Regions from separate parts of the Halobacillus sp. KGW1 genome, predicted to be linked through region 2. Evidence: riboswitches for the same ligand, from Rfam matches in the RefSeq annotation. Region 2 holds a riboswitch; the other holds the start of a gene.
What was found. A riboswitch is a leader RNA that binds a small molecule or an ion and turns the genes downstream of it on or off. The one in region 2 is predicted to bind FMN.
Positions count from the first base shown of each region.

Region 1: it holds a riboswitch for FMN, as region 2 does, so the genes downstream of both, ribD (bifunctional diaminohydroxyphosphoribosylaminopyrimidine deaminase/5-amino-6-(5-phosphoribosylamino)uracil reductase RibD) here and AXG56_RS09065 (ECF transporter S component) in region 2, are expected to answer to the same signal.

Region 1 is NZ_LSOC01000003.1:752,870-763,790, forward strand. It holds gene AXG56_RS12800 (acyltransferase family protein) at 1-491, opposite strand, end outside; gene AXG56_RS12805 (aminopeptidase) at 696-1,937, opposite strand; gene AXG56_RS12810 (deoxyribodipyrimidine photo-lyase) at 1,960-3,384, opposite strand; gene ribE (6,7-dimethyl-8-ribityllumazine synthase) at 3,497-3,964, opposite strand; gene AXG56_RS12820 (bifunctional 3,4-dihydroxy-2-butanone-4-phosphate synthase/GTP cyclohydrolase II) at 3,980-5,173, opposite strand; gene ribE (riboflavin synthase) at 5,186-5,836, opposite strand; gene ribD (bifunctional diaminohydroxyphosphoribosylaminopyrimidine deaminase/5-amino-6-(5-phosphoribosylamino)uracil reductase RibD) at 5,842-6,933, opposite strand; FMN riboswitch at 7,064-7,213, opposite strand; gene AXG56_RS12835 (hypothetical protein) at 7,284-7,799, opposite strand; gene AXG56_RS12840 (alpha-glucosidase) at 8,050-9,714, shown strand; gene AXG56_RS12845 (OsmC family protein) at 9,771-10,226, opposite strand; gene AXG56_RS12850 (GNAT family N-acetyltransferase) at 10,245-10,718, opposite strand; gene AXG56_RS12855 (SE1561 family protein) at 10,715-10,909, opposite strand.
Region 2 is NZ_LSOC01000003.1:13,859-24,779, forward strand. It holds gene AXG56_RS09025 (o-succinylbenzoate--CoA ligase) at 1-440, opposite strand, end outside; gene menB (1,4-dihydroxy-2-naphthoyl-CoA synthase) at 525-1,343, opposite strand; gene menH (2-succinyl-6-hydroxy-2,4-cyclohexadiene-1-carboxylate synthase) at 1,402-2,199, opposite strand; gene menD (2-succinyl-5-enolpyruvyl-6-hydroxy-3-cyclohexene-1-carboxylic-acid synthase) at 2,199-3,935, opposite strand; gene AXG56_RS09045 (isochorismate synthase MenF) at 3,936-5,327, opposite strand; gene AXG56_RS09050 (1,4-dihydroxy-2-naphthoate polyprenyltransferase) at 5,549-6,493, shown strand; gene AXG56_RS09055 (hotdog fold thioesterase) at 6,626-7,021, shown strand; gene AXG56_RS09060 (TraR/DksA C4-type zinc finger protein) at 7,056-7,433, shown strand; gene AXG56_RS09065 (ECF transporter S component) at 7,462-8,055, opposite strand; FMN riboswitch at 8,222-8,366, opposite strand; gene AXG56_RS09070 (hypothetical protein) at 8,574-8,867, opposite strand; gene AXG56_RS09075 (ferritin) at 9,114-9,605, opposite strand; gene AXG56_RS09080 (GNAT family N-acetyltransferase) at 9,686-10,204, shown strand; gene AXG56_RS09085 (SDR family NAD(P)-dependent oxidoreductase) at 10,227-10,921, opposite strand, start outside.

The sequences.
Region 1 (10,921 bases), 740 kb from region 2:
AAGAACGGGAAGAATACGAATGTTCGTGACAAGCTGAAATGGTGACCGATATCCGTAAAGTATCCAACCACCACTCCGATTTGGACGGCAATCGCCACCCCGAGAATCGGCGGTACCTTCTTGAACCAGTAAAGGAGAATATGCCAGCAGAACAAGCTGAACAAGAACCACAGGGACCAGTGCGGGTAGAAAATACCGGTCAATTCAGACTCTTTACCGATGAAGAAGTAATACCCGGTATAAACGAGTTGGAATATCAAGTAAGGAAGAATCAGCTTCTTCGCTAAGTTCATAATATAGTCCTTCTCGCCGGAGCCTTTCGCAAAGAATCCAGCAAGGAAAATGAATGCAGGCATATGGAACGTATAGATCCATGTATAAAGGGTGTACATAGGTCTGGAATCGCCGGTGAACGGCTGTATCAAATGTCCGAAAACGACAAGGAAAATCAACACCAACTTTGCATTGTCAAAAAAAGCATCACGCTTCATGTGGTCTCACCCTTCTTTATGAATAGAAAAAGTTGTCTCAGTAATTTATCTCTACCCTATTGTTACCACATTTATGAACAATCCAAGCGGTATTCATCGCAATTTAAATGAACTGTAATACGAATGTCAAGGATGGAAAGTGTTTGTAAATGATCCGTCAAAAAAGAAAGAGGACACCCCGTCCGACGGGGTGTCTTTCCTTGATTAATCTTCCAGGGGAATGGCCCATGCTCCTTTGCGGAAGATAGGTTCATAACTTCCATCATGGGTTTCTCCATCAATATCCAGCGCCCCGGAACCCATCATGAAGTCCTCGTGAATGAGACTGTCATTAACACCATGATGATCCATCTGCTCTTTCGTAAAGCCGGATCCGCCTGCTACGTTCGTCGGATAAGCCTTTCCAAGTGCTAAGTGGCAGGAGGCATTCTCATCATAAAGTGTGTTAAAGAATATATGTCCGGACTGGGAGATCGGAGACTCATGAGGTACGAGAGCAACTTCCCCTAACCGTTTCGCCCCATTATCCATTTCCAATAAATGCTTCAGCGTCTCTTCTCCCGACTCTGCAGAGAAGTCGACCACCATACCATTCTGGAAAGTCAGTGTGAAATTATCAATCAGATTCCCACCGTAATTAAGAGGCTTGGTGCTTGTCACCGTCCCCTGCACTCCGTTTTTATGAGGCATGGTAAACACTTCTTCTGTCGGGATATTCGGGTTGAATTCAACCCCTCCTTCAGAAACAGCTGATCCCCCGTGCCAAATATGATCCTGCACAAGTTCGATGGACAGGTCCGTGCCGGGTCCCTTGTAGTGGAGTTTCTTGTACTGCTTTCCATTCAGGAATTCACGGATTTTTCGAAGCCTGTCATTATGGTCTTCCCATGCCTGTACAGCGTCTTCCTGATCGATTCTCGTAATATGGAAGATCTGCTCCCACAGCTTTTCCTGCGCTTTGTCGGCTGAATCGTCAGGGAACACTTTCTTTGCCCACGCTTTCTGTGGATAAGCGATGACAGACCAGGTGGTTTTGTCATTCATAACGTAGTCCCGATACTCGGTCAACGCTTCTGCACTCGCTTTATTCGCTTTCGCCACGCGTTCCGAGTCCACATCCTTAAGAAGGTCGGGGTCCGGCCCATAAATGCTGAGAAGAGCGTAGCCGTCTGCCACCATCTGCCTCAGCCCTTCTGCTTTCCATTCCGGAAAATGTTCCAGCACTTCCATCGGGGCATTCTTAAGCTTCATGTAATTCAACATTTCGTCGCTCCACTCCATGTGGACGTCCTTAGCTCCTCTACCGTATGCTTTCGCCCCGATGGTGCGCACGAAATCAGCTGCTTCGATGGGGGCGTTGATGATCAGCCCCTGTCCCTGCTGTAAATGAACACCTTTCTTTAAAGCAATATCTGCGTATTTTTCCAGTTTCCTCTGAAAACTCATCTATATACCTCCTCTAAGACTGTTATGATTTATCTTTGAATAATTGAATCGCTCTCTCACGCATTCGTTTATGATCAACCATCGGTTCCGGATAATCCTCCCCGATCATACACTTCGCTTTCTCTTGTTCGTTCTCCGGCATCTTCGCTGGTTCGTGGATATACTTCTTCGGGACGTCCCGCAGCTCCGGCAGCCATTCTTTAATAAACCGCCCATGTGGATCGAACCTTTCGGACTGCCGGGTCGGGTTGAATACGCGGAAATATGGGACCGGATCCGTTCCGGTTGAAGCCGCCCACTGCCATCCCCCGATGTTGGAGGCGGGATCATAATCGACGAGTTTTTCCTGGAAATAACGTTCGCCTTTCCGCCAATCCATCAGCAAATCCTTCGTCAAAAATGACGCAACCGCCATACGGAGCCGGTTGTGCATCCAGCCGCTCTCGTTCAACTGCCTCATCGCCGCATCAATGATAGGAAATCCGGTCCTTCCTTCTTTCCAACGCTCCAATACGTCTTCGTCATTATTCCAGGGAATCCCTTGATACTTTTCTACTACTTCTTCATCATGTGCATTCGGATAGAAGTGATAAATCATATTATAAAAATCACGCCAGGCAAGCTCGGATATATACGTTTCCACTCCTTCCGTTTTCTTACGGAAGTCGACCTGGTCATGGATCTGATGATAGACACTGCGTACAGAAATGGCACCGGTCCTCAAATACCTGGACATCAGACTTGTCCCATCGACCGCAGGGAAATCACGGCGCTCGTCATAATCGTAAATATCCGCATCAAGGAATTGTTCCAGACGTGCCCACGCATCTGCTTCCCCGACACCGCCGAAATCTGCTTTGATTTTTTCGAGCAAATCAGCATACGCGGATTCCCCTTCCTTGAACGAGGCACGCTCATCGACGGCAGCTTTCTTCAGTAACTCATCATCGACTTTCTGCACCGCCGGTTTCGGAAGCTGCTTCCACTTCTTCAGATAAGGAGTGAAAACTTTGTAAAAACCGCCATCCTGCTTCTTCACTTCATCGGCACCATGAATATGGTGGTCCAAGTAATGATAGACGTCGACATCCAGAGACGTTACGTATTTCTCGACCTGCTTATCTCTCTCATAGCCGAACCCTGTTTCGTCTCGGTTAAAATAAACCATATCGATCCCGGCAGTTTCGATTAAATTTTCAAATGCATCTTCTGTATCCCCTGTAATAAAATGAACCGGCGCCCCGGCATCTTCTGCTTTTTCAACGAAAGATGCAAGGGTTTGGAAGAAATAATCATGCCTTGCTGTAAATGATTCATTTAAAGCCGGGTGTATATGAAAGAACAGGAGAAGTTCATCCCCGTCCTTTGTATGCTCCAAAGCCTTCGCTAATGCTGTATTGTCCTGTAATCGTAAGTCTCTGCGGAACCAGACCGCTCTCTTTGTCATTGTTCTCTTCCACTCCTTCTCTATTATCCTTTCCTTTTTAATAAAAGCCATAAACCGGACGTATAAAAAAAGAGCCGCTCAGATGGAACTGAACAGCTCTTGGTGTATTAAATCACTCGAAATGCTTCATCAATGTAGCCATCTCGATCGCCGCAGTGGCTGCTTCCCAACCTTTGTTACCAGCTTTCGTACCCGCACGCTCGATTGCCTGCTCAATTGTGTCTGTTGTAATGACACCGAAGATCACCGGGATACCGCTCTGGTTCGATGCCTGGGAAACTCCTTTTGCTGCTTCGTTACATACATAATCGAAGTGCGGAGTAGATCCGCGGATGACAGCACCAAGGGTGACGACTGCATCATATTTCCCTGAATTCGCCATCTTGGAGGCTACAAGAGGAATTTCAAAAGCACCCGGTACGTAGGCGACTTCCACATCATTCAGTTCTACACCGTGACGTTTGAACGCATCGACTGCTCCTTCGTACAGTTTACCTGTAATGAAATCGTTAAACCGCCCTACGACGATTCCCACTTTCAAACCAGTTCCTACTAAGTTTCCTTCTATTGTTTTAACCATGTTCCATCTCCCTTTCTAATAGTGAAATAAATGACCCATCTTGGATTGTTTCGTCTTCAAGTACCGCTCGTTCTCTTTGCGGGACGGCATCTGAATCGGGACTCTTTCTACAACTTCAAGTCCGAAGCCGCCGAGGCCGGAGATCTTCTTAGGATTATTCGTCAGCAATCTCAATTTAGTGATGCCAAGATCCTTTAATATTTGAGCACCCACGCCATAGTCACGAAGATCCGGTCCGAAACCGAGTTTCTCATTCGCTTCGACCGTATCCAAGCCTTCTTCCTGAAGCTTATAAGCATGCAGCTTATTCAAAAGTCCGATTCCGCGCCCTTCCTGCCTCATATAAAGCAGGACACCGCTTCCGTTTTCAGAAATCTGTCTCAATGCATTGTGGAGCTGTGGACCACAGTCACAGCGATAGGATCCGAAGACATCTCCAGTCAGACACTCAGAGTGCACACGGACAAGCGTCGGTTCGTTTGGATCGATATCTCCTTTGACAAGTGCGATGTGGTCTTTATTATCAATATCGTTCGTGAAGGCAACAGCCCGGAAATCTCCGTATTCCGTAGGCATCTTCACCTCCACCTCACGCTTGACGTGGTTTTCTTTCTTATGGCGGTACTGGATCAAATCTGCAATCGTAATCATCGGGATATTAAATTCGTCGGCCATCTCCCGCAGATCGGGGACACGCGCCATCGTTCCATCATCTTTAATGATTTCACAAATAACGCCGGCAGGCTTTGCTCCGGCCAGCCGAGCCAAATCCACCGCTGCTTCCGTATGGCCTGCCCTTCTCAGGACACCGCCTTCTTTAGCAATCAAAGGAAAAATGTGGCCTGGACGTTGAAAGTCAGCTGCTGTTGCCTCCGGATTCAACATCTCCCTGACAGTCCGGGCCCGCTCTTCTGCAGAAATCCCGGTCGTTGTGGAGGTATGGTCGATGCTTACCGTGAACGCCGTCTGGTTCGGGTCGGAATTACTATCGACCATCGGCATCAACTCGAGATCAGAAGCCAACGCTTCCGTCACCGGAGCACAGACGAGACCCCGACCGTATTTGATCATGAAATTGATCATCTCAGGAGTCGCATGTTCTGCAATTCCGATAAAGTCTCCTTCATTTTCACGGTCCTCGTCGTCACAAACGATGACGACTTTCCCCGCTTTCAAATCTTCCAATGCTTTTTCTATGGAATCAAACATAGTTTTCACCCCTTATGCAAATCCGTTATCTTTAAGAAATTGTTGCGACATACCAGCCGCTTGTTCATGCTTCTTTTCTGCCCCTAGAAAATGGGCTACGTACTTACCGATCATGTCACATTCTATATTCACTCGGTCCCCGCGGTCCTTCCCGCCGAGAACTGTATGCTCGACCGTATGAGGAATCAAGGATATCGTCACCTTGTTCTCTGAGACACCGAAGACCGTCAAAGATGTACCATCGACTGCAATCGATCCTTTATATACGAAATAATGAATGAGTTCGTCCGGAAGTTCAATCTCATAATAAACAGCATTCGACTCCGGCTTCTTGGAAACGATGGTGCCCGTTCCATCAATGTGTCCGGAAACTAGATGGCCGCCGAATCGCCCGCCGGCAGCCATGGCCCGCTCGAGATTCACCGGACTCCCCTGTTTTAATTCGTGAATATTCGTCGCTCGGTAGGTTTCCGGCATGACATCGAAGGTTACCGTTTTATCCGTAAAGCCTGCCACAGTAAGGCAGACGCCGTTTACCGAGATACTGTCTCCAAGCTGGACATCTTTTACTACCACATCTGCTTCGACCGTCACTTCCAACGCTTCCGTCTTATTCTTTACGGATTTCATCGTTCCTATTTCTTCAACGATTCCTGTAAACATTGTTTCTACTCTCCTTTTTTCACAGATACGACTTTGACATCGTCTCCCAGTATTTCCGTCAAGATCACTTCAAACGACTGGACGTTCTTCAATTGCTGGATCCCTTTGCCTCCGACAGGGGTCAGCGCCTCTCTGCCGCCGATCAGCTTCGGTGCGATATAGGTTACTGTTTCATCTACTTTCCCGGCACGGACGAAAGCATCCGCTATAGTCGCCCCGCCTTCTACCAGAAGGGAAGTAATCCGCTTCTTTCCAAGATAGCGAAGCACATCATCGACGGCAATAGTCGAGCCTTCCATTCGAATGACTTCCACATGATCCTGTTCTTCGAGCAAGTCTTTCTTCTTTTGATCGTTCTCCAGAGTAAAGATCCATGTAGGCGCCTCGCCGTTTTGAATTAACTGCGACGATGGAGGAATCCTCAAATGTGTATCCATGACAATCCGAACGGGATGGGAACCCTGCCCTTCCATTCTTGTTGTCAGCTTTGGATTATCCATCAGTACTGTATTGATGCCGACGAGAATAGCGTCCGAAAGGTGGCGGTATCGATGCCCGTCAGCACGTGCTTTCTCGCCCGTAATCCACTGACTCTCGCCTGTCGATGTTGCAATCTTTCCATCGAGGCTCATGGCTGATTTCAACCGGACATAAGGCATTCCTGTCTGGATGGAATGGAAGAAAGCGCGGTTCAGCTTGTCGGCTTCCGCTTTCAGCACACCCATTTCTACTTCCAGGCCATGCGCTCTCATCATCTCTATTCCTCTTCCTGACACTCTCGGATTGGGGTCGTGGGATGCAATGATGACACGTCTGATTCCCGCATCTATGACAGCTTGTGCACAAGGAGGCGTGCGTCCGTGATGACTGCACGGCTCAAGCGTCACATAGATCTCTGCGCCATCCGCCTTTTCCCCGGCCATCCGCAGCGCATGAACCTCTGCATGGGCTTCACCTGCTTTGACGTGGACACCTACGCCGACAACTTGGTTATCTTTCACCACAACAGCCGCTACGGAAGGGTTAGGGCTCGTCTGCCCTACCGTGCTGCTCGCCATTTCCACAGCCATAGACATATATTTCTCGTCGCGTTCCATCTGCATCCCTCCGATTTTTGAAAAAAAAGACCCTGAAGAAGACATACTTCTCCAGGGTCGTTAACGTAATTTTTTTTGCGTACAGCAAACAAAGGGTACACTTAACTCAAGAAATGTACCATTACGTTCCTACAACCTTCTCCCATCCAGACTTTAACTGTCGGCTTTGGATTTTCACCAAATCAGGGAAAGCCGTGCTTAACACTGACTTTCCGTCGCGGGCTTGGAGCAGCTGCTCTTTACCGCCGGCTGGGATTTTCACCCGACCCCGAAGGTTCTCTTATTCGATTTGAACACTTTAAATATAACGGAAACAAACAAAATTCGCAATCCTTACGTCTGACAATCCCTTACACCCATTCGATCAGTCCGTCGATGAATGCTGTTTCGTCCTTATACACCTTATATAAAAAATACGTTAGCACAATCAGGGGAAACAAGAAAGAATCTTCAGTGACATCCTCAGAAACCGACAGATCCGCCCCCGTCTTCCATGTAAAAGGACGAATAACCGCCAGCTCTTTCTTTTTTGTTTTTACTTCTATTTCCTTATTCCAGTTCTCCTCCAGCTTTACGGCGTCTCCCCGTACCTCCCCTTCCACACAGAAATAAAGCAGACTTTTCAAGGGGTTGTCTTTAAAGATGAATTCCATGCCTGAGATGGAATAACGATACGCAGCAAAAAGGATGCGTCCCTTCTGAATACCGAAAGAAACCTCCTGAGAACGAAAGGAAAAAAGAAAATTATTCTCCTTTTCCAAGCCTCTTTTGGAAGTTTTATAAATTTCACCGATCACTTCTCCACAATCATTACTTACACAGATGCCACGTCGTTCCTTATCCTTAGCAATTTTGTACCCGCGCATCAAATCACCCTCCCGGTATTCTCTCTTATTGCTTACGCTTGCATCATGTAATAAGTTTCACACCTCTCCCTATTGTAAATCGAAAGATATTCGATTAGGATACAAATAAAAGAAAACGTTTGCACAAAAAGGTTTATCTTAAAGTGGATGTTTTTTGATTTTTCTATATAATCAGTACTATATAGATACCCTTCGTCATGCAATCGATTGCATTAATAATTTTATTTCCTAAAGAAATGGAGCGATGGTTATGGAGCGTGTTTGGTGGAAAGAAGCGGTTGGTTACCAGGTGTACCCGCGGAGCTTTCAGGATTCGAACGGGGACGGCATCGGTGATTTACAGGGAATGATCGACCGGCTCGACTATTTGAAAGAAATGGGCATCGATTTTATTTGGATTTGTCCAATGTACAAATCTCCGAAAGATGACAACGGTTATGATATTTCCGATTACCAGGATATTCTTGAAGAATTCGGTACGATGGATGATTTTGACCGTCTATTGGAGGAAGTCCACCAACGCGGGATGAAGCTGATCATTGATTTGGTTTTGAACCATACGAGCGATGAACACCCTTGGTTTGTGGAATCAAGGCAGTCGAAAGACAATCCAAAACGCGACTGGTATATTTGGAAGGATGGGAAAGAAGGAAGCGAGCCGAACAACTGGGAGAGTATTTTTGATGGATCGGCGTGGGAATGGGATGAAAAGACGGAGCAGTACTACCTTCACGTTTTCTCTACAAAGCAGCCGGATTTGAACTGGGAGAACGCCGAAGTAAGGAAGGCGCTCTACGATACGGTCAACTGGTGGCTCGAGAAAGGGATCGACGGTTTCCGCATTGATGCAATCAGCCATATCAAGAAGCGGCCGGGGTTTCCTGATATGCCGAATCCAAAGAAAGAGAAGTACGTCTCCTCCTTTGATATGCATATGAATCAGGAAGGTATCCACGAGTTCCTTCAAGAATTCAAGGAGGAAACCTATTCGAATTACGACGTCATGACCGTTGGAGAAGCGAACGGAGTCAGCGCAGATGAAGCGGATTTATGGGTCGGCGAGAATGGGAAGATGGATATGATCTTCCAATTTGAACACTTGGACTTGTGGGATCAGAATGCCGAACAGCAGTTGGATATTCCCGGACTGAAAAAAGTACTGACCCGTTGGCAGAAAGGCTTGGAAGGAGACGGGTGGAATGCACTCTTCGTAGAGAACCATGACAAAGCCCGTGTCGTGTCCACATGGGGAGATGATGAAGTGTACTGGAGGGAAAGTGCCACCTCCATCGCAACTATGTATTTCCTTATGCAGGGCACACCCTATATTTACCAAGGACAGGAAATCGGCATGACGAATTTCGCCTTCCCTTCCATCGAAGACTACGATGATGTGGCTGCAAAGAATTTGTATCAGAAGAAAAAGGAACAGGGAGTCCCTCATGAAGAAATCATGGAAATTCTTTGGAATACATCTCGGGATAACAGTCGGACTCCTATGCAGTGGAGCGATGAACCGAATGCGGGATTCACTACTGGAGATCCGTGGCTCCAAGTCAATCCAAACTACCAGACCATTAATGTCGCTGATCAGGAAAACAACCCCGCATCGATTCTTAATCATTACAAGAATCTGATCGGCCTGAAGAAAGACCATGATCTTTTCACATACGGCACGTACGAATTGATCATGGAAGACGATCCACACATTTACGCATACACGCGTACGCTCCATGACAAGACAGCGATCGTCTTTGCTAATTTGACAGGCAGCGTCGCCCGTGTTCAATCTTCTTTCTCCCTCGATTCCAGTGCTCTCGTATTGTCCAATATGGAAGTACCAAAGCATATACAAGCAAAGGAATTTCCACTCAAACCGTTTGAAGCACGTGTATATATCGTTTCAAACAACTAAATACAACAGAAAAAAAGGAGTGTCTCCCGCCGCGAAAGCCAGAGACACTCCTTTTTTTATTCAGCATCGGCGATCCTTACATCCGCCTCCAGACGAAGTTCAACATTTCCTTCGATCGCGCGGGAGATCATACAGCTTTTTTCTGCCTTCTCCACCAAACGGTTCAGCTTGGATAATTGCTTTTCATCAGAACCGGACTTTAAAACGACGCGTGGACGATGGATAATCGTCTTATAAGTAAAAACACCATTGGTAACGTCGACAATTCCTTCCGAGTCCATATCCATTTCCTGCAAAGGCAGGTCGGCACGCTCAATCATGGCGGCCAGACTTATGATATAGCACGTTGAAGCTGCTCCCAACAGCATTTCGTCCGGGTTCGTGCCTACTTCAGGCCCGTCCATGCTTGCGGGTATGGATATTTTCGTCTTTAAGTTTCCTGCATCGATATGGCCGACTTCGTTGCGTCCTCCCGGCCATTCGGCTTTCAAGTAAAAATGATGATCTGCCATTCTATTTCCTCTCCTTATCTAAGGGGTCCTCGATCCTTGATGCTCCATAGCGATGAAATCAAACACATCTCCATTTGTCGCCTGCTCGAAACTCTTCGTGCAAGAAAAACCGCACCGCTCATAAACACGAATCGCCCGTTTATTAAATGCGGCTACAGCTAAAGTGAAGCGTCTGTTTCCGTACAGGGACCGGCCAAACAGAAGCACTTGTTTGAGAAAGTATTCCCCTTCGCCTTTCCCGGTACGTTCCGGATGCAGTCCCAGGCTGATGTCCACAGCTGTGTTCTTGGTAAAGCTGAAAAACCCAATGAGGCTTCCTCCCTGGCTGACACTGTACGTCTCTGGATTTCTTCTAACTGGATCAATGAATTCCACGTAATCCTCTTCATCCGCTGTCATGTCATAAAAGTCATAAGGGGCTGGGTACTTCCATTCGGCGATCGTTTCCGCCTCCTGCTGGGTCATTTTGGTGAACTTCCAGATATCATTCATTCGCTTTTCTCCCAGTCCTGTTTAAACCGGGTCATTTTCATCTGCAACTGTTCAATCATATCCAGGACCCTGTTAAAATCTTCCATATCCACGTCTTCCGCTTCCATGGTAGACACGACTTGATTCAACATATGAATCCGATTCTTAATGTAATGAAACTGTTCGGAAGGATGCTGTACGGCTTTGCCCATCGATAAAACCCT
Region 2 (10,921 bases):
TTCAAATCTCCCTTCAAACCTGACGTCGTCTGCGCTACCGGCAGCGAACCCAAACGGTGTACGATAATATCAAGACCTTGAACAGACGTCCGGGCTGTCTGTTCAAACTCTTCACCGATGAAGAAGTGATTAATATGTGCATCTTCCAGTTGGTAACGGATTTCTGGAGCAGTCAGTCTTGTATTTATTAACACAACAACTGCACCGATATAGCTGATTGCATGGATAAAGACAGGATACTGCAGATCATTAGTGCGAAGGAACGCCACATGGTCTCCATCTTTCACCCCTGCCGCTTTCATACGGAAAGCCATGCTTCTGCTTCGTTCTCTCAATTCCTGAAACGTCAAGCCTTCTCCGTTTGGTGTTTCAAAAGCGTTCCCATCTGGATTAAGTTCTGCTTGTTTATCTAACCAGTGAGGTATGATCGTCGTCATCATTACTTCGCTCCATCCTTTTTAAAACTGAAAAAAGGGGCTCCCCGATACAACGGGACGCCCCTTTCTTTACCATATGGTTGATGATCAAGGGAAACGAGGGAACTGATCGAAATCAGGTTTTCTCTTCTCCTTGAAGGCATCGCGGCCTTCCTTCGCTTCCTCTGTCGTGTAATACAACAGGGTAGCGTCTCCGCCCATTTGCTGCAGACCTGCCAATCCATCTGTATCTGCATTGAAAGAAGCTTTCAAGAAACGAAGAGCCGTCGGTGATTTCTCAAGGATTTCACGGCACCATTGTACCGTTTCAGCTTCAAGATCCTCTAATGGAACCACTGTATTCACCAGTCCCATATCTTCCGCTTCCTTGGCACTGTATTGACGGCAAAGGAACCAAATTTCACGCGCTTTCTTGTGGCCTACCATACGCGCAAGCAGACCTGCACCATATCCAGCATCGAAACTTCCAACCTTTGGACCTGTTTGTCCGAAAATCGCATTGTCCGCTGCGATTGTAAGGTCACAGACAACGTGAAGCACATGTCCACCGCCGATAGCATAACCGGAAACCATTGCGATTACCGGCTTAGGAATGACGCGGATCAAACGTTGGAGATCAAGGACGTTCAGGCGTGGAATCTGATCATCCCCTACATAGCCGCCGTGACCGCGGACTTTCTGGTCTCCACCTGCACAGAATGCATCGTCTCCAGCACCTGCAAGGACGATAACTCCGACACGGGAATTGTCACGTGCACGTGAGAATGCATCAATCAATTCGTTAACCGTTTGAGGACGAAACGCATTTCGCACTTCCGGACGGTTGATCGTGATTTTAGCAATTCCGTCTAGTGTTTCATACATGATATCTTCGTATTCGCGCTCTTGAATCCATTCAAAAGACATAACTTATTCCTCCTTAAAAGTACACTTTCCGTTCATGAAAAACGGTTTCATTACTCACTCATTTTATCATGAAGCCATCTACAATTTTAGCAAAAATTTTTGGTTTCTCAAGGTGTATTGCATGTCCAGCCTTTTCCACCACTATGTAGGATGCTTCAGGAATACGCTTTTCCATCCTATCATTTATTCGACAAAACTTCTCGTCAAGCGCTCCAACGACAAGCTGCACATCCATCTGAAGGTCCGACATACGCTCCCACCAGGAAGGTTGATGACCGGTTCCCATACCAAGTAAAGATTCCCGGAGCCCCCCCGGATCCTGAGCAAGACGTTCTTCGCGTATCGCCGTCTTCGCCTGTTGAGAAAGACGGTTCTGGGTACGGAACAAAGGGATGTTCTCCCAATAAGATACGAATGCATCTATTCCTTTATCCCGTATCATTTCCGCCAACGTTTTATCCTTTGCCTGTCTCGCCAGCTGCTCTTCCGTCGTTTCAAGCCCGGGTGAAGCACTCTCCAGCAGAAGTTTCTCTACCCGTTCTGGATAAAGGGCTGCAAAAGACAACGCAGCCCTCCCTCCGAGCGAATATCCGAGAACAGCCGCTCTCTCCAGCTCCAGTGCGTCGAACAAAGCGTCAAGGTCCCGGCAGAATTGCTCCATCGTGACCACTCCGAGCGGACCGGTCCGGCCATGCCCCGGCAGATCCACCTTGATTAACCGGTAGTCTCCGTCCAAAGAAGCACACGTTTCATCAAACGTTCGTGTACTACCCGTGAATCCGTGCAGCATAACCAGAGGAAAGCCTGTTCCGCTATCTTCCACCCAATAGGACCGTCTGTTAATGGTGTATCTCATCACTTGCTCCCCCCGGATAAGATGGAGGCTTCGACTTTCGCCCACTTCTCTTTATGGAAATCAACGTGGGTGCTTCTGTCCGTTCGCACTTCAATAACGGATAAACCCTCCTTCTTGTAGCTTTCGGCAAGTGCATGACGATAGGAATCCCATGTTTCCACAACGTGATGTCTACCATCGTACAAAGCAGTGACCGCCGAAAGATCAAGCCCCAATGGAGTACCGAACAACTCCTCGAAGTGATCCTGTTGTTTGGACTGAGGCAGATAGGAAAAAATTCCTCCTCCATCGTTGTTGATCACAACAATCGTAAGAGGGAGTTTTTTGTGTTTAACGAGCCAAAGACCGTTCATATCATGAAAGAAGGAGACGTCCCCAATCAGAAGCGTCGTTCTCTCCCCTGATACGGTCGTGCCGGCAGCCGCAGAAATGACACCATCAATGCCGTTCGCACCTCTGTTAGCCATCATCCTTACCTGCTTTGGCGTGGACATAAAGAAGCTGTCTACGTCTCTGATCGGCATGCTGTTTCCGATAAAAAGATTAGACTGGTTCGGAATGGAATCCGCCAGATAAACGACGGCATGGCCTTCGTTGAGACTTTCATCCTCCTGAGCAAGCATTTCGGCTTTCGCCCTATTATTCATTTCCTGCCAGCGGGAGAGCCATTCCGTTTCGACATTATCCTCCGGAAGATGATTCGCCAACTGCTCACAAAACATCACAGGATCCGCCCAAATGTAATGAGCATCGATGCCGGCAGGCTCCCGATGACTCGGATGTTCATCTGCAACGAAATGATCTACCTGCTCCCCGAATTTCTGAACCCATTTCAAGTATGCCTTGGATACCGGCATGGCTCCGAATCTTAGAATATAGCCGGGAATGACCTCTTCCCCGACAGCTTCCGATTTCAGGAGACTATCATAGTTCTCCATAATATTTCTTTTGTCATGCGTTCCGGCACGGAGTTGTGAGAGCGGATCTGCCAATACCGGCACACCAAGTCGGGATGCAAGTCGCGTCACAGCCTCAGCCAGGTCAGGGTCCATCTGTGGGCCCACTACAATCAGACCACAGTCTTTCTCCGCAAACGTCTGCAAATATTGGGAGACCACCGAGGCATCCAGCATTCTCTTTCCATAAGAAGCTCGGGGAACCGTCACGCCCTCTTCCCGCCAGCAGCCTTCCAGATGAAAATCAGGGATAAGCGGCTCTCGGAACGGAAAATTCAAATGGACAGGACCCATATGGCCGTTCTTCGCTTCCTCGACCGCCCTGGAAGCCTGACGTCTGGCGTATATATGGTTTCCCGGCTCTGGTAGAGCAAGGTCCTGATACCATTTCACGTAGTTACCAAACATCTGAATTTGATTGATGGCCTGTGGTGCACCGACCCCCCTCAATTCATGCGGCCGATCAGCTGTAAGAATCAGAAGCGGGACACGGCTATAATAGGCTTCCACGATAGCAGGATAATAATTTGCCGCAGCCGTCCCGGAGGTACAAACAACCGCCACCGGTTTCTGTTCTCGTTTCGCTATTCCGAGCGCAAAAAAAGCTGCCGAGCGTTCATCAAGATGGACCCAGTGTTCCATCTCAGAATGCTCAGCAAACGTCATTGCAAGCGGTGTGGATCGTGATCCTGGAGAAATGACTACATGCTCCACCCCCGAAGAAGCAAGCTGATCCACAAAATGTGTTACATATTTAGATAACGATTCTACATGTCCCAATTATGACCCTCCCAAAACAGACAACATCGGCTTCAACTTCACAGCGGTCTCTTCGTATTCCGCCTGAGGGTCCGAGTCGGCAACGACCCCGCATCCTGCGAATAAAGAAGCCATCCTCTTCTGAATTAAAGCAGACCGGATCGCTACAGCAAATTCCCCATTATCCATCGCATCGAACCAGCCGACCGGTCCGGCATACCATCCTCTGTTGAGCGTTTCCTTCTCACGGATGTAAGCAACGGATTCCTTCTGGGGCATTCCACCGAGTGCCGGAGTCGGATGAAGCTTCTCCACCACATTCAAAAGCGTATATCCCTCATCCAAAATGGCATTAACCGGTGTGTACAGATGTTGAAGGTTTCTAAGCGGATACAGCACCGGCGCCTCCGGAATCTGTACGTCACTGCTGCAGGCTTCGACAGCTTGTCTGATCATTTCCACGACAAATTGATGCTCCTGCCGGTTTTTAGGATCGTTCAGCAGTTCTTCTCCCAGCGCCAAATCCGCTTCCGGCGTAGCTCCACGTGGAATGGTACCGGCAAGACAAGTGGAAACGAGTCTGCGCTCGTCAACTTTAACCAACCTCTCCGGCGTTGCGCCCACAAAATAATCTCCTTCACTCTCGAAGGCGAAAATGTAGCTGTTCGGCTGGGATTCCGCAAGTGCACGCAGCACGGAAGAAACGGACACATCCTCCTTGAAGGAGAGGCGAAGTTCTCTCGCCAGGACAATCTTTTCGAGGAGACCAGCTTTGATATCCTCTGTAGCTCGTCTGATCGTCTCTTTCCATTCGTGCGGAGCAACTTCTACAGCCGTCTCAATTTCCGGCACCTTATAAGTACCGGGCAGCCCATTCAATAACTGCTCCTTCTGATCAGCTATCTGTGCGGCGATCTGTTGGGCGTGATCCTCCGGAAAGAGGAGAGCATTTGAAGTCAAATACGACTTCCCGCCGACGTTGGTCAACAAGAAGGATGGAATGGACAGCTGGCTGTCCTTAAAGTTATCCCAAGGTTTTCCTTCCGGCTCTTCCGGGTCGAAACGGAAACCACCCAGCGCAACCATTCCCGTGCCCTTCTCCCCGAACGAATCGTGCACGACGGCGTTTTCCTTCAAGTCGTTCCATAGAGACTGTACTTCTTTGAAACGATCGTTTCCCTCTGCAAAAAGTTGGCTGGCTTTCCCAATGCCCACCATTGTGAAGTCTCCCTCCGCGCTCTGCCAGAACGAGCGGTGGGAATCCACCGTAAGACCAGCTTCAAAAAAACGATACGGCTCTTGATCATCTATGTGTTCAACGAAACTGATAAAAATAGGTTCCCCAAGATGATGTGCTCTCTGAAGGGCTTCCCCGATAACTTCTTCAATATGAGGTGCCTTCGTATGAAGCATAAAAATTCCTCCCATTCTTTAAGGGACGTTCCAGTATACTTGCGACACAAATTATTTAAGATCTGTGTGCATCATTCTCTATTTTATTCTCTTTTTTCCCTTGACTCAAGAATTCTTCACTCAAGGAAACATTTTCTTACATTGATTGACACTAAAGGCCTGTTTCCCTAAACTTAAATTGTTATCATAAAATCAATTTGGATACAAGGGAGAGGACATCCATGAGTTCAGTACAAAATCAAAATGTAAAAACTTCCTTGAATGAACGTGACGGATTCCAAGTTTGGTGGAGGCTCTTACGCCCCCACACGTTGACGGCAGCTTTCGTTCCTGTCTTTGTCGGGACGATGTTCGCTGCTCTGGAACAATCGATCAATTTCTGGTTATTTGCCGCAATGTTGCTCGCATCCATCCTCATTCAAGCTGCTACGAATATGTTCAATGAGTATTATGATTATGTTCGCGGTTTAGATAACGAAAATTCTGTGGGCATAGGAGGAACCATTGTAAGGGACGGCATTAGTCCAAGGACGGTTCTTACTCTTGCTTTCACTTTCTATGCGGTCGCTGCGATATTAGGGGTGTATATTTGTGCCTCATCGAGCTGGTGGATCGCCGTTATCGGTCTCGTTTCCATGCTTTTCGGTTACCTTTATACAGGCGGTCCCTATCCGATCGCCTACAGTCCATTCGGAGAAATCACGGCAGGCTTTTTCATGGGCACGGTCATCATCGGAATCAGTTACTTCATACAGACGGCTGCGGTGACTTGGGACGTCGTAATCGTGTCCATTCCGGTTGCTATTTTTGTTGGATCTATTCTGCTTACCAACAACATCCGCGACCGTGTCGGTGATGCGAAGAACGGACGAAGAACACTGGCTATTCTGTTCGGCCATCAAGGTTCGATCCGATTCCTGACGGCCCTGTTCTTTATTGCCTACGCCCTTACCGTCGTGCTTATCTTCGCAGGTCTTCTGCCGCTGTGGTCCTTTATCACTTTCCTTAGTTTGATTAAAGGCCGGCAAGCCATACAGGGATTTGTAGGAAAGAGCGAGCCTCTCGAGATGATGCCGGGCATGGTTGCTACAGCCAAAACGAATACGATATATGGATTCCTGCTCGGACTGTCCATGCTTCTACAAATTTATATCCCGATCGGATGATTATGAAAAGTTTGAATGTGCCATGCATTACGTTCGCTGCACATTCCAGGAAAAGGATGGACCGCCTCCATCCTTTTTTCTATAGGTTTGAGCGTTTGGATAATGGGAATAATACACAAAGGACGGGATGTTATGAATAAAGAAATGATGAAGAATACATTGATGGAAACGCTTGGAATGGAAGTCGTGAAGGCTTCGAAAGAGGAAGTTATCATGACGATGCCTGCAGACAGCCGTACCCACCAACCAATGGGTTTCCTTCATGGAGGAGCCAATGTTGCTCTTGCGGAAAGCGCAGCAAGTATTGGAGCGTTTCTGAACGTCGATCCGGAAAAGCAGCAAGTATTCGGCCTTGAAATCAATGCAAATCATATGAAGAGTATCCGGAGCGGCTTCGTCACCGCCCGTGCAACCCCTGCCCATATCGGCAGGACCACGATGGTTTGGGAAATCAAAATGGAAAACGAACAAGGGGATACTGTCTGCCTGTCCCGATGCACGATCGGTGTCGTCCCGGCGAAGAAATAACTCGCTTTCATTTACAGGGAGGAGAGAATAGATCATGACAGAAGAAAAGAAACAGGAACTCAAGCAGCGATTGCTCGAAATGAAAGAAGAAGCGGAACAACAAATGGAAGAATATAAAAATGACCGTACGAAAGAGGACTATCCAAATGACAGTACCGGGGAGATTTCAAGCGTAGCCGATCATCCCGGCGACCTAGGAACGGATCAGTTTGAACGGTCTAAAGAGCAGACATTTTACGAGCAGGCAAGAGAAAAGCTGATGGATGCTGAGGATGCCTTGCAGCGGATGGAAGAAGGCACGTATGGGAAGAGTGAAAAATCCGGCAAGCCGATTCCTGAAGAGCGACTCGAAGTCATGCCTGCCGCACGCTACACCATTGAAGAACAGGAAGAAATGGAAAAAGAAAAATAAAAGAGCGCCCCTTCGGGCGCTCTTTTTCTTATGCTGCGGAGGATTGTATCCGTTTCTGCTCCAGCCAAGGTTTCAGCTTAATGAACAGCGGAACGAACAAAGCTCCGATAATGATTCCTTTCAAGGCATTGAACGGCAGAATACCTGCAAGAACGGTCGCCCATTTTACCTGAGCAGACATCGTCTCCCAACCCATGAACCAGCTGTAAGCAGGCAGGACGAGGAAATAATTCAATACGCTCATTCCAAGCGCCATAATTACGGCGCTGAACACCAAGCCGGAAACTAACGATTTCGTGGTCTTGAATTTATGGTAGATCATCGCGACAGGTGCAACGAACAAGACACCGGCGGCAAAGTTTGCTACGACGCCGACGGGATCTCCGGCACCGGTATAAATGAGATAAAGTAAATTCTTCAGCCCCTCCACTATTATACCTGCGGCAGGCGTAAACAGTATGCCTGCAATCAACGCAGGAACATCACTGAAATCCACCTTTAAATAAGGCGGCAGGAACGGCAAAGGAAAATTTAAAAACATGAGTACCATCGAAATACTTCCGAATAAAGCTAAAATGACTAACTTGAGCAACTTGGATGATTGACCTGTATAAGGATTCATCATCGATCTCCCCCTTCATCTTGTCGTCGGTTCACATCCCAGATGAAGGTTGAACGGTACTTCCGTGTGTCCAATAAAAAACCCCTAAGCGCTATATGCTTAAGGGAGTACAGATTGTCCACAGGAAATAGAGGGCAGGTTCAAAAAAACCTCTCCTCATTCCGCTCGACATCTTCTCCCATCCAGACTTTAACTGTCGGTTCTGGACTCTCACCAGATCAGCCGCAGGAAGAACCTGCGGGTCACGGACTCTAGGTATCTATGCACCTAATACCGTCGGTCGGGAATTACACCCTGCCCCGAAGATGGAACCGATATGATATTGTATCCTCATTGTAGTCAAAATGTGATGATATCGCAAGTTAGAAGTTCTGCTTCTGATTAATTTCGACGAATCCCGGACTAAGTCCGGTTCCTCTCTCCGCTCTGCCTGCTTTCATCCTATTCTTCTCGCTTTCCTTATAATTCTATTAAAGAAGAAATGCATGAAGAGAATAATCATGAAATAGATCCCGACGTTAACAAAGAAAGGAAGGAAGGACATTCAAGTTTGTAATTCTCTCCATCTCCAGTCCGAATTTATAAGGGAACGGCGGCGAGAGCTTCGATGGATTCTGCGTAACGAAATGAAAGGGAAACCCCAATTCCATCCCACATTCCCTTGCATGCTCCAAATACGTTCTATACTGCTGTTCATCTTCTACATATACTCCACTAAAATCTGCACTTATTAAGGTAAGCAATACAGCTGGAATGAATGTAAAGAAATATTTCATAGTTACCACCAATTTTCCCATCCGAAATTTGCTCAAGGCAACGCATCCTTCTTGCAGACCTGACGCTTTACTGCGCGTAATCATTAAGAGTTTCAGCCAATCCATTTCCAAGCACACCCATATAAAGGTAACATTTTCCTAATAAAAAAAGGAAGAGAAGGCACAAAAAAAAAACGAGCCTGGATGATTCGCTCCATCCGACCCGTAACGTGAGAGCGCCCTACGATAGATCTTCGCGCTTCTTTCTGCGTTACCAAATTCCCTACATTACCGAGCTGTTTTTCATCCTGCTGCCTGCCTTTGCCCAAGCTCTTGATCTAAAAGTAAAAGCGCAGAGGAATTGTTTTGGGCCAGTGATAAGCGATCCACTATCGTTTGAGCCTGAGCCTCTTCATCTATCTGTTCCCGGAGAAAATCTTGAATAATGACAGCCGCCTGCGGGTCCACCTGGACGGCATAATTGTAGGCTTGTCTGTAGGAATTAGTAACAAACTGCTCATGTTCCAAAACTTTTTGGAAGGTTTCCAGGGGCGTTCCATATTCACTGGGCTGGGCCGGAATATTGGATAATTGAACGGTACCATTCTTGTCACTCACATATTGGATCAATTTCAATAAATGGGTTCGTTCCTCATCAGACTGAAGCTGCAGCCAATGAGCCATGCCCGTATAATTCTCTCTTGCCATATAGGCAGACATGGCAAGATAAAGGGTCGTTGATACTTGTTCAATTTCAATGAGTCGGTTGAACAGCTTCTGCATCTCCTCATTCATACAATCTCCTCCTCTTTGAAAACTCATTCCATGATATGCTGAAGGTGGGAGGAATATTTAGGTTTGTAAGGAGAGATTAGATGAATATACAAATGCGACAAGGAACGATCGATGATCTTCCAGCAGTTAAAGAGATTATCCGATCTGCTCAGCTGAAGCTTGCAGCCTCAGGATCACCGCAGTGGTCCGGTGAGGATGCTCCATCGGAGGCAAGGCTTAGAACGGATATGGAAGATGGAAATAATTATGTTTTTCTCATCAATCAGCAAATTATAGGTACCGCTGCCCTGACAAAAGGTCAGGAGACTGCATATGAAACCATCGTTTACGGCCAATGGGAGAAAAATGATGCCGATTACGCCGTTATTCACAGATTCGCCATCCTTCCAGAAAGGAACGGGCGCGGGTATGCAGCTCTATTCTTCAAGCTTCTGCTGGCCGCCGCTCGGGAAAGTGGGATGTCAGAAGTAAGAATAGATACGCATCCTTTAAACAGAGCAATGCAGAAGGTGATCACCAATCATGCCTTCCAATTCAAAGGGATCATTCATTTACCAATTCCGCATGGAGAAAGGTATGCCTACCAGGTATTCTTATAAAAAGGGCTGCCTTCCTCGCCCTCTAAGAACGGTGTCCTGCCATCGCTTCCATCGTCCGACCAATACCGTCTTTATACGATGTTGTCGGTACAGGACCAATCTCCCTTTCGAATTTGGCTCCCGATAAAACAACAGGCTGTTCATATAAATACATCATTTCCACAAACTCTCTCATCATTTTGTCAAATAGACCAAGCATCCTCACCATTCCTTTTGTGACAGTAATCACCCGTTTGTCATAACCGCTTTCTCCTTTTAACAACCGGATAATCTCCTCTCCCGATATGACTCCAGCTCCTGGTATATTCCACGTCTGTCCGTATGCAGAAGGGCGAATCGCCAGCGAAAGAAGTGCTTTCGCACCATCCGGGGTATAAATATATTCCCTTGGCTTCCGCTTATCTCCAATAAATATCCCTCGTTTATTTGCAGCTGCTCCTTGCAGCGTTTGGCCAAGAACCGTATTTTCTGCATTGGGCCCGTAAAAATCAGGGAAATGAGCAATCATCCAAGGTACCTGCGCTTCCCTTACAAGGTTTTCAACTTCTAAACGGATGTTCCCCTTTTTAGTTAAGGGAACTTTGGGAGCATCCTCCTTTATTAAAGTTCCCATTCCGGGACCATAGGCATAAATATTGTCGACAATGACCAATTTACTGGCTGCCTTTTCCGAGGCGTTTATGACATTCTGCATCAGCCGCAGCTGATGTCCCGCCC